Nitratireductor mangrovi: one gene and its partner. The protein of the gene in region 1 binds, or shares a complex with, the protein of each later gene. Links are inferred from orthologs where the notes say so. Each region holds a gene or a part of one and is shown on either strand. Other genes may lie near its edges.

Region 1 (5,137 bases):
GTGGTCGCGACCGGATGCATGCCGGTGCGCCCGCCCGGCGAGCCGCCATAAAGCGCGATGCCCGGCCGCACCATGTCGAAATGGAAGTCGCGCCCGAGCACGATGCCGGCCGAATTGGCGAGGCTCGCCGGGACACCGGAAAAGAGCGCTCGCACGGCGCGAAACGCCTCCAGTTGCAGCCTGTTTTGCGGATGCTCGCGTTCGTCGGCGCAGGCAAGGTGGCTCATTATCAGCACCGGCCTGAGCGCGCCGGTGAGCGCGTTTTCCTCCGCGAGCGCCCTTGCTTCGGCCATGGTCAGCCCGAGCCGGTTCATGCCGGTGTCGACATGGATGGCGCAGGGCCACGGCTTGCCGCCGGCGTGCCCCACAGCTTCCCATATCGCCGCTTCCTCGCGCGTGTTGATGACCGGCACCAGTGCCGCCTCGGCATAGACTTCCGCCGCCTCGCGGCCGAACAGCCCGCCCAGCACGTAGATGCGCGCCTTCGGTGCCGCCTCGCGCACGGCGATGCCCTCGGTCGGCAGCGCGACGAAGAAGGTGTCGCAGCCGGCCTCGACAAGTGCGGGCACGACTGCTTCCGCGCCGAGCCCGTATGCATCGGCCTTGACCACGCCGGCCGTGTGCGCCTTGCCTGCAATGCGGGAGAGGGCGCGGTAGTTCGCCTGCAGGGCGCGCAGATCGATCGTCAGCTGGCCGCCGGCGAGCCGCGCGTCCGGCCCGGCTTCGCGATAACGTACTTCGTCCGCCACTCCGTTTACTCGAAGCGTTCCGGCAGCCGATCTTCCTCGGCCAGATCGGAAAAGCGCGTGAACTGGCCCTCGAAGGCGAGATCGACCGTTCCGGTCGGACCGTGGCGCTGCTTGGCGACGATCAGTTCGGCCTTGCCGCGTACGCGCTCGAACTTCACCAGCCAGTCCTCATATTCGGGCGTGCCCTGCTCCGGCTCGCGGTTCTGCAGGTAATATTCGTCGCGATAGACGAACAGCACCACATCGGCATCCTGCTCGATCGAGCCGGATTCGCGCAGGTCGGCAAGCTGCGGGCGCTTGTCGTCGCGGCTCTCGACCTGGCGCGACAGCTGCGACAGGGCGATGATCGGCACGTTGAGTTCCTTGGCGAGCGCCTTTAGCCCGGTGGTGATCTCGGTGATCTCCTGCACGCGGTTCTGGGCCGCGCGCGCCGAGGTGCCCTGCATGAGCTGCACATAGTCGATGATGATGACGTCGAGGCCGCGCTGGCGTTTCAGCCGCCGCGCACGCGCGGCCAGCTGGGCGATCGAGATGCCGCCGGTCTGGTCGATGTAGAGCGGCGTCTTTTCCATCATCTGCGAGCAGGCGACGAGCTTCTCGAACTCGACCTCGGAAATCTCGCCGCGGCGGATCTTCGATGAGGAGATTTCCGTCTGCTCGGAGATGATGCGGGTGGCGAGCTGCTCTGACGACATTTCCAGCGAGAAGAAGCCCACCACGCCACCATTGGCGGCCTTGAAGGAGCCGTCGGCCTGTTGCGCCGGCACGTAGGACGAGGCGATGTTGAAGGCGATGTTGGTGGCAAGCGACGTCTTGCCCATCGCCGGGCGTCCGGCGAGGATCACGAGGTCCGACGGCTGCAGCCCGCCGAGCCTGCGGTCGATGTCGCGGAAGCCGGTCGAGATGCCCGACAGGTGCCCGTCGCGCATATAGGCGGCGTTGGCCATGTCGATGGCCGTCTTGACGGCGTCGGTGAAGCTTTCGAAGCCGCCGTCATAGCGGCCGGTTTCGGCCAGTTCGAACAGCCGCCGCTCGGCGTCCTCGATCTGGTCGGACGGCGACATGTCGACCGGCGCGTCGAAGGCGATGTTGACCATGTCCTCGCCGACGGTGATCAGCGCCCGGCGCGTCGCCAGATCGTAGATTGCGCGGCCGTAGTCGGCGGCGTTGATGACGGTGACCGCCTCGGCCGCCAGCCGCGCCAGGTAATGCGCGACCGTCATGTCGCCGACCTTCTCCTCGGCCGGCAGGAAGGTCTTCATGGTCACCGGATTGGCCATCTTGCCCATCCGCACCAACTCGCCCGCGACCTCGAAGATCTTGCGGTGCAGCGGCTCGTAGAAATGCCCTGGCTTCAGGAAATCCGATACCCGGTAGAAGGCGTCGTTGTTGACCAGAATGGCGCCGAGCAGGGCCTGCTCGGCTTCGATGTTGTTGGGAGGCTCGCGATAAAGCGGGGTTTCCGCCGCGCCGAGTTTGCGGACTGCTTCTGCCATCGTCTCTCTTCGGATTTATGCCGAACCTCGGTACCAGAACTCCTTACCAATGGGTGAAGGAATGCGGCTCACCACACGTGATTCACAGCCATCCACAGGACAATCGTCGTTTGCCGGTGAAATGCGGTTGACGCGAATCAGCGCCCGGACCAGCCGCCCGATTCTATACCAGAAGGCTCGACAATGGTCGCGGCGGGAGGTGTGTCAGGCCGTGCGCTTGCGGCGTCGTCCGGGCTTCGCGGGCGCCTGTGGCTTGGTCCCCCGGTCGGGTGCGTCCTGCCTGGCAAGACGCTCCTCCACCGCGCCCATATAGTCGCGGGTGACCGGCAGGGTTGTGTTCTTGCGTGTGAGCTGGATCTGGAACACCATCAGGTCCTGCCAGCGGAAGCCGGCCTCCGAGCCGGCGAGATAGAACTCCCACATGCGGCAGAAACGCTCGTCGTAGATGTCGCGGATGCGGTCGCGATTGGCGAGGAAGCGCTGCCGCCAGTGTTTCAGCGTGTCGGCGTAGTGGAGCCGCAGGATCTCGATGTCGCTGACCATCAGCCCCGAGCGTTCGATCGCCGGCAGCACCTCCGACAGCGCCGGAATGTAGCCGCCGGGGAAGATGTGCTTGCGGATGAACGGCGTCGTCGCCGCCGGCGGGCCGGAGCGGCCGATCGAATGCAGCACCATCACTCCGTCCGGCTTCAGGATCGTGGCGCATTTGTCGAAGAAGGTCCGGTAGTGGTTGACGCCGACATGTTCGAACATGCCGACCGAGACGATGCGGTCGAAGCGCTCCGAAAGCTTGCGGTAGTCCTTGAGCTCGAAATGTACGTGGCCTTCGAGCCCTTCCTCCTGGGCGCGCTCATTGGCGATCGCCAGCTGTTCCTCGGACAGCGTGATGCCGAGCACGTCGGCATCGAAATTGCGCGTCAGGTAAAGGCTGAGCCCGCCGAAGCCGCAGCCGATGTCGAGCACCGTCTGGCCCGGCTTGATCGCCAGCTTGGCGGCGAGGTGGCGCTTCTTGGCGAGTTGCGCCTCCTCCAGCGTCATGTCGGGCCGGGTGAAATAGGCGCAGGAATATTGCAGGTCCTCGTCGAGGAAGAGCCGGTAGAGCTCGCGCGACAGGTCGTAGTGGCGGCGCACGTTCTGCCGCGCGCGCGCCGTGGTGTTGAGCTGCTGGAAACGCCGGAACAGATAGCGCATGCCGTCGGCCATGCGGGCCCAGAAGGCGCCGGCATTGACCATGCCTGTATTGGTGTAGACGATCTCGAGCAGGTCGAGGAGGTCGCCCTCCACCATGTCGATCTCGCCGTTCATGTAGGCTTCGGGAAGCGCAAGCGTCGGGTCGACGGTGATGGCGCGTTCGGCATGGCGTGTCCGGATCGCCACCGTCACCTTCCTGCCGTTCTGGTCGCCGAAGGCATGGGCCGCGCCGCCGGGGTCGATGACGGTCAGATTGCCCGTCCGGATCAGGCGCTCGATCACACTTCGCAACAGCATGTTCATGGGATCAACACCTCCACAAACAGACAATGCCACGCCGCACCTGAGCCAGAATGTGGGTCAGGGGGCCGTTCTATCAAGCAAAAAAATACCCGGGAGTTGCCTCCCGGGTATTGAACCTGACCGGTTTTTTCTCTGGATCAGGCGTTTTCGTCCGTCTCGTCGCCATCGGCATCCGGCTCGAAGAAGGCTTCCGGGCGGGCATTCTCGTTGATGTCCTCGCCATAGATCGCTTCCGCCGAATCGAGCGTCTCGCCTGCCGCCTGACGCTCGGCCTCGTCGGCCGAACGGGCGATGTTCAGCGTCACCGTGACCTCGACTTCCGGATGCAGCGCGATGACCACATTGGTGAGGCCGATCGCCTTGATCGGCTGATTGAGCTCGACCTGGTTGCGGCCGACCGAAAAGCCTTCCTCGGTCAGCAGGTCGGAGATGTCGCGGGTCGACACCGAACCGTAGAGCTGGCCGGTCTCGGCGGCGGCGCGCACCACCACGAAGGACTTGCCGTCGAGCTTTTCGGCGACCTGCTCGGCCTCGCTCTTGCGTTCCAGGTTGCGCGCCTCGAGCTGCGCGCGCTGGCCTTCGAACTTCTTCTTGTTGGCCTCGTTGGCGCGCAGCGCCTTGCCCTTCGGCAGCAGGAAATTGCGTGCGAAGCCGTCGCGCACCTTGACGGTGTCGCCCATCTGCCCGAGGCGGGCAATGCGTTCGAGAAGAATGACTTCCATGGTTCCGTACCTTTCATATGCGCCTTGGCGGCGCGCCGGACGGAGGAAGCCTGACAGGGCGTTGAGCCCGCTTGTCGCTGTCCTGCCGGCCGGCAGTTAGGGGCCAGGGCCCCAGCCCGGGATTTCTTTGCTCGTCCGTACCGCGCCCGTCGCGGGGGACGCGCGGGCGGCGGGCCGCCCGCGTCATCGCTCGGTTAGCGTACCACGTAGGGCAAAAGGCCCAGGAAGCGGGCGCGCTTGATCGCCTTGGCGAGTTCGCGCTGCTTCTTCTGGCTCACCGCGGTGATGCGCGACGGCACGATCTTGCCGCGCTCGGAAATGTAGCGCTGCAGCAGGCGCACGTCCTTGTAGTCGATCTTCGGCGCATTGGAGCCCGAGAACGGGCACGTCTTGCGGCGGCGATGGAAGGGACGGCGGGTCGGGATCTGGTTGATGTCGACCATTATTGCGCTCCTCCGTCGGAATGTTCGCGCGGACGGCGCGGACGGTCGTCACGATCGCCGCGCGGGCCACGGTCGCCGCGGTCGCCACGCGGGCCACGATCGCCGGGGCGGTCGTCGCGGTCGCGCTTCTGCATCATGGCCGAGGGGCCTTCCTCGTGCGCGTCGACGCGGATGGTCATGAAGCGCAGCACGTCTTCCGACAGGCCCATCTGGCGCTCCAGTTCCTGGACGGC
Region 2 (5,217 bases), 1.6 Mb from region 1 along the record:
CTCGCCGGCCTCGTCGTCCTCGACGACGTTGATGCCCATGTCGGACAGCATCGCCATCGTGTCCTCGATCTGCTCCGAGGTCACCTCCTCGGAGGGGAGCACGGCGTTGAGCTCGTCCATGGTCACATAGCCGCGCTTCTTGGCGACCTTGATCATCTTCTTGACGGCGTCGTCGGAAAGATCGAGCAGCGGGCCGTCCGGTCCGCCTTCGCGTTCGGTCTCGGCTTCTTCTTTTTCCTTGGTCGCCATATTTTTCTCCAACCTGGCGGAACGCGTGTTTGCCGCTTCGCGTTCCCGGGGGCGGTCCGGGCGCCTGCCCCGTCCACAGCGCCTACCTGCTGCGCGTTAAAGCCCGATTAACCCTGACGTGATCGTGCACCCTGCCTGCCGCGTCACGCCCAAATGTCGAACGGCGGCGGTGTTGCCGGCCTGTGCCAGCCTTTCGTTAACGAATTCGAACCGCCCTGATTCCGTCATTTCCCTGCAACGTCAAGCCGCGTTGCGCCGATTCGCGCGAAAAAATGCCCGAATGCATCAGCTTCGGGCCGTTCTTCCCGACAACACGCCAAATCCGTCAATGAGTGCTTCGGTCGCTTGTGCATCGCGCAGCTGGGTCTGAATCTCCAGCAATTGCCGGTAGTTCTCCTCGGTCGGTTCGGAAGCGAGTGCGGCCTCCGCCGCCTTGAGTTCCCTATGTAGTGCGCCCGCCGAACGGTGCAAGTGAAGCGCCTGCAGGAAGGCTTCGCGCGCATCGTCGCGCGCCGCCTCGGCCAGCGCCGGCCATTGCCTGGCGCGCCGCACCAGCGCCTCGGCCGCCTCCCACGCCGGTCCCAGCCCGGCCCGCGCCAGCCAGTTCACCACGGCCTCGCGCGTCGCCGCCGCGTCATGGGCGACCGCGTCGAGCAGCCCGCCATGCAGGCCTTTCAGGTCGGGATGCGGGAAGTCGAGCCTTTCCACCGCGTCGAAATTCTCGTCGATCAGCCCCGGATGGTTGACCAGCGAGACCAGGATCACCGTCTCGCGCAGCGGCATCGTGCCGGCCGATTGCCTGACCAGTGCCGAACGCGCAAGGCTCGGCGAGACCGCCAGCCGCCCGGCGGCGTGGGCGGCGCGACCGCGGCCGGACGGGCCGGCCTCCTGCCATGGGCGGTTTTCCTGCCACGGCCGCTTCTCGGTGCGGGACGAGCCAAAATAGGCCTGCACGCGCTCGCGCATGTCCTGACCGTAATGGCGGCGCACGCTCTCGTCGCGGATGCGCCCGGCGAGCTCGCGCAGCCGCTTTTCCAGGTCGGCGCGGCGCTCCGGCGTGTCGAACACGCCGCCTGCGGTCTCGCGCTGCCAGATCATCTCTGCCAGCGGCCGCGCTTCCGCCAGCACCCGGCCAAAGGCGTCCGCCCCGCCGGCCTTGACCAGATCGTCCGGATCCTGCCCCTCCGGCATCAGCGCGAAGCGCACGCTGCGCCCCGGCGCGATCGCCGGCAGCGCCAGGTCGGCGGCGCGCCACGCCGCCTTCAGCCCGGCCTGGTCGCCGTCGAAGCAAAGTACCGGCTCCGCCGACATGCGCCACAACAGTTCGAGCTGCCTCTCGGTCAGCGCGGTGCCGAGCGGCGCGACGGCATTCTCGATGCCGGCCTGCGCCAGTGCGATCACGTCCATATAGCCTTCGACCGCGATCACCTGGCCGTCGCGGCCCTGCCCTTTGCGGGCGCGCGCCAGATTGTAGAGCACCTCGCCCTTGTGGAAGAGCTCGGTGTCGTTGGAGTTGAGATATTTCGCCGCCACCTCCGGCGACATGGCGCGCCCGCCGAAGGCGATCACCCGCTCGCGCGCATCCTCGATCGGAAACATGATGCGGTCGCGGAAGCGGTCATAGGAGACCGGAATGTCCTCGCCATGGACAAGGAGCCCGCAGGCTTCCATCTGCTCCACGGTCACGTTCTTGCCGGCGAGAAAGTTCTTCAGCGCGTTGCGGCTGTCGGGCGCATAGCCGAGACGGAAGCGCTGCTGGGTCGCCGAGGTCAGCCCGCGGTCGCGCAGATAGGCGCGTGCAGCAGCACCCGCCTGCGCCTGCAGCTGCTCCTGGAAGAAGCGTGCCGCCATGTCCATCACTTCGGTCAGGCTGGCGCGGACCTTTTCGCGCTTTTCGGCCTCCGGGTCGCGCGCCGGCATCGGGACGCCGGCCATCTCTGCCACCCGCTCCACCGCTTCCGGAAAGCTCATCCCGTCGAGTTCGGTCAAAAAACGGAAATGGTCGCCGGAAACCCCGCAACCAAAGCAGTGATAGCGTCCCTTCCTGTCCTCGCAGTGAAAGGACGGCGACTTTTCGCCGTGAAACGGGCAGCAGGCCCAATAGTCGCCGCGCGAGGCGTTGGTCTTGCGCCGGTCCCACGTCACGCGCCCCCCGATCACCGATGAAATCGGCACGCGGTCGCGGATCTCGTCGAGGAAACTGGGCGAAAAGCGCATCGGACAAAAGGCCTCCGCCCTCCATATAGGCGCGCCCGCCCCCCCGGGCGAGCGCAATCGCGCCGCCATTCCCGGTTTTCACAGCCCGCGCCGCGCCTCACCGCCGCGCCGGTGGGTCGCATTGAGCCGCCCGGATTCACCTTTCCTCAAAACCCCTTTGTTATGACGGCGCGGGATTGACGTATGGGGAAGGTCCGGGGGACGGGATGCTGACTGTCTATAATTGCATCGTGAACGAGCACGATCTGCGCCTCGTGGTGCTGGCCGGCCTCATCTGCCTCATCGCCTCGCTGACCGCCGTCAACCTGTTGCACCATGTGCGCAAGGCCGCCGGCCATATGCGCATGGTCTGGACGGCGGTCTCGGCCACCGCGATCGGCTCCGGCGTCTGGGCGACCCATTTCATTGCCATGCTCGCCTTCGAGCCTGGCGTCCCCAACGGTTACGATCTGCCTCTGACGCTCGCCTCGCTGGTGCTTGCCATCATCATCACCGGCGTCGGCATCTTCGCCGCCACCGCGCGCCGCAGCGTGGAAAACCATCTCGTCGGTGGCGCGCTCATCGGCGGCGGCATCGCCGCCATGCATTTCATCGGCATGGCCGCCTTCGAGGTACAGGGCGTGATCTCCTGGCATCAGCTCCTCGTCGCCGCGTCCCTGGTGCTCGGCGTCGGGCTCGGCGCGCTTGCCGTCTTTCTGTCGCTCAGAAGCGAAACCATCCTGTCGCGCACGGTCGGCGCGCTCGTCATGACGGTCGCCATCTGCAGCCTGCATTTCACCGGCATGGCCGCAGCCACCATCCAGCCTGACGCTGCGGTCGCCGTGCCCGCCTCGGCCATTCCCGGGCCGCTGCTGGCCACCGCCGTCGCCGCCGCCAGCTTCATCATCCTGATGCTGGTCTGCGCCGCGCTCTGGGTCGACATTCGCGATTTCCGCCGTGCCCAGGAAGAGGCCGGCCGCATGAACAGCCTCGTCGACGCCGCCATCGAGGGCCTCCTCATCTGCAAAGGCCCGCAACTGGTGACGGCCAATGCCAGTTTCCTGGCCCTCACCGACTGGAGCCCCGGCATCCTGCGCGGCCGCTATCTCGGCGACCTCTTCCCCGACGACGACGTCTGCAATTCGCTGCTCGACGGCTCGCAGGAGATCTTCGAATCAGAGCTTGTCATCAATGACGGCAATTCGATCCCGGTCGAACTGCTCTCGCGTCCGGTCGACTATGACGGTGCGCCGCATCTGGTCGTCGCCGTGCGCGACATCCGCGAGCGCAAGGAGGCCGAGGCCGATATCCGCCGGCTTGCCCTCCACGATGCGCTGACCGGTCTGCCCAACCGGCGCGCCTTCGCCGCCCGCCTCGACGAGGAAATCGTCGCTGCCGGCGAAACCGGCGGCCACCTCGCGCTGCTTTGCCTCGATCTCGACCGTTTCAAGGAGGTCAACGACCTCTTCGGCCACGCCGCCGGCGACAAGATGCTCAAGAACGTGGCGCGTTGCATTTCCGGCATCCTCGAGGACGGCCAGATGCTGGCCCGCCTCGGCGGCGACGAATTCGCCATCATCGCGCCGCGCCTCACGCGCCCCGAAGACGCCTCGCGTATCGCCGAGGCGATCCTGCGCGCCTTCCGCGAGGAGAACGAAAACGCCACCGCCGAAGGCCTTATGTCGACCAGCATCGGCATCGCCCTCTGCCCGGATAACGCCAGCGATCGCGAGATGCTCTTGAGCAATGCCGACGCCGCGCTCTACCGCGCCAAGTCGGAAGGCCGCGACACATGGCGCTTCTACGAGGAGACGATGGGCCTGGAGGCGCGTTCGCGCCGCCTGATGGAGCACGAGTTGCGCCATGCCGTCGCCCGCAATGAATTTGCGCTCGTCTACCAGCCGCAGAAGAAGCTCGATACCGGCGAGACCATCGGCTACGAGGCACTGCTGCGCTGGAGCCACCCCGAACGCGGCAATGTCTCGCCGGCCGTCTTCGTGCCGATCGCCGAGGAAAGCGGCATCATCGTGCCGATCGGCGAATGGGTGCTGCGCACCGCGGCACGCGAGGCTGCCGCCTGGGACCAGCCGCTGACGATCGCCGTCAACGTCTCGCCGGTGCAGTTGCACAGTCCCAACTTCGTCCAGACCGTGCACCAGGTCCTGCTCGAGACCGGGCTGTCGCCGCATCGCCTCGAACTCGAGATCACCGAGACCGCGCTGGTGCGCGACATGACGCGCGCGCTGACCACGCTCAGGCAGTTGAAGGCGCTCGGCATTCACATCGCCATGGACGATTTCGGCACCGGCTACTCCTCGCTGTCGAACCTGCGCGCCTTCCCCTTCGACAAGATCAAGATCGACGGCTCCTTCATCAAGCAGGTCGACACGAATGAGCAGGCCGCCACCATCGTCAAGGCGGTGCTCGGCATCGGCCGCGGCCTCGGCCTGCCGGTGCTGGCCGAGGGCGTGGAGACGTCGGAGGAGCTGAAATTCCTCGCCGGCGAGTTCTGCCAGATCGGCCAGGGTTACCTGCTCGGACGGCCCGGGCCTATCCCCTCCATCAACGCCGAGGATATCGTCGAAGCGGAAGTGCGGCCGCTGCGCAGGACCTCCGCCGCCTGAGGCTGCATCCACGGCGGACCTCTTTGACCCGCCGAAGGCCTGCCACGGCGCCGTTGCGCGGACGCTGCGCTCGTCGTATCGTGGGCATCGCAAGATGTTGTTCGGCTAATCAAATCTGCCGCAGAAACGACGCCCCGAGACGGAGCCG

Evidence for each region. Proteins that work in one complex are often made in the same cells at the same time.
Region 2: the proteins of FQ775_RS03230 (region 1) and dnaG are in contact, whole or in part, in a crystal structure (PDB 2R6A), measured with the Geobacillus stearothermophilus proteins. The link is inferred for Nitratireductor mangrovi from one-to-one orthologs. Residues at the interface, in WP_033016901.1 of Geobacillus stearothermophilus: Ser13, Glu15, Ala16, Gln18, Glu91, Leu92, Asp94, Ala95, Val96, Pro97, Thr98, Ala99, Ala100, Asn101, Tyr104, Tyr105, Ile108; in WP_049624496.1 of Geobacillus stearothermophilus: Lys456, Leu457, Leu458, Pro459, Ala460, Asn463, Ala464, Leu467, Leu535, Leu536, Ile537, Ala538, Gln544, Glu545, Asp548, Tyr549, His552.

The regions. Positions count from the first base shown.
Region 1 is NZ_CP042301.2:673,893-679,029, forward strand. Bases 1-2,872 are described here. They hold FQ775_RS03230 (replicative DNA helicase), read right to left. Parts: upstream 2,246-2,872; coding sequence 755-2,245; downstream 1-754. Other genes in these bases: alr (alanine racemase), read right to left, coding at 1-749; FQ775_RS03235 (cyclopropane fatty acid synthase), read right to left, coding at 2,450-2,872. In the rest of the region: more of FQ775_RS03235, read right to left, coding at 2,873-3,739; rplI (50S ribosomal protein L9), read right to left, coding at 3,877-4,461; rpsR (30S ribosomal protein S18), read right to left, coding at 4,656-4,904; rpsF (30S ribosomal protein S6), read right to left, coding at 4,904-5,137. UniProt on the Escherichia coli protein: The main replicative DNA helicase, it participates in initiation and elongation during chromosome replication. Travels ahead of the DNA replisome, separating dsDNA into templates for DNA synthesis.
Region 2 is NZ_CP042301.2:2,275,518-2,280,734, forward strand. Bases 1-2,952 are described here. They hold dnaG (DNA primase), read right to left. Parts: upstream 2,467-2,952; coding sequence 535-2,466; downstream 1-534. Other genes in these bases: rpoD (RNA polymerase sigma factor RpoD), read right to left, coding at 1-249; FQ775_RS11175 (sensor domain-containing diguanylate cyclase), read left to right, coding at 2,673-2,952. Also shown: more of FQ775_RS11175, read left to right, coding at 2,953-5,069. UniProt on the Escherichia coli protein: RNA polymerase that catalyzes the synthesis of short RNA molecules used as primers for DNA polymerase during DNA replication.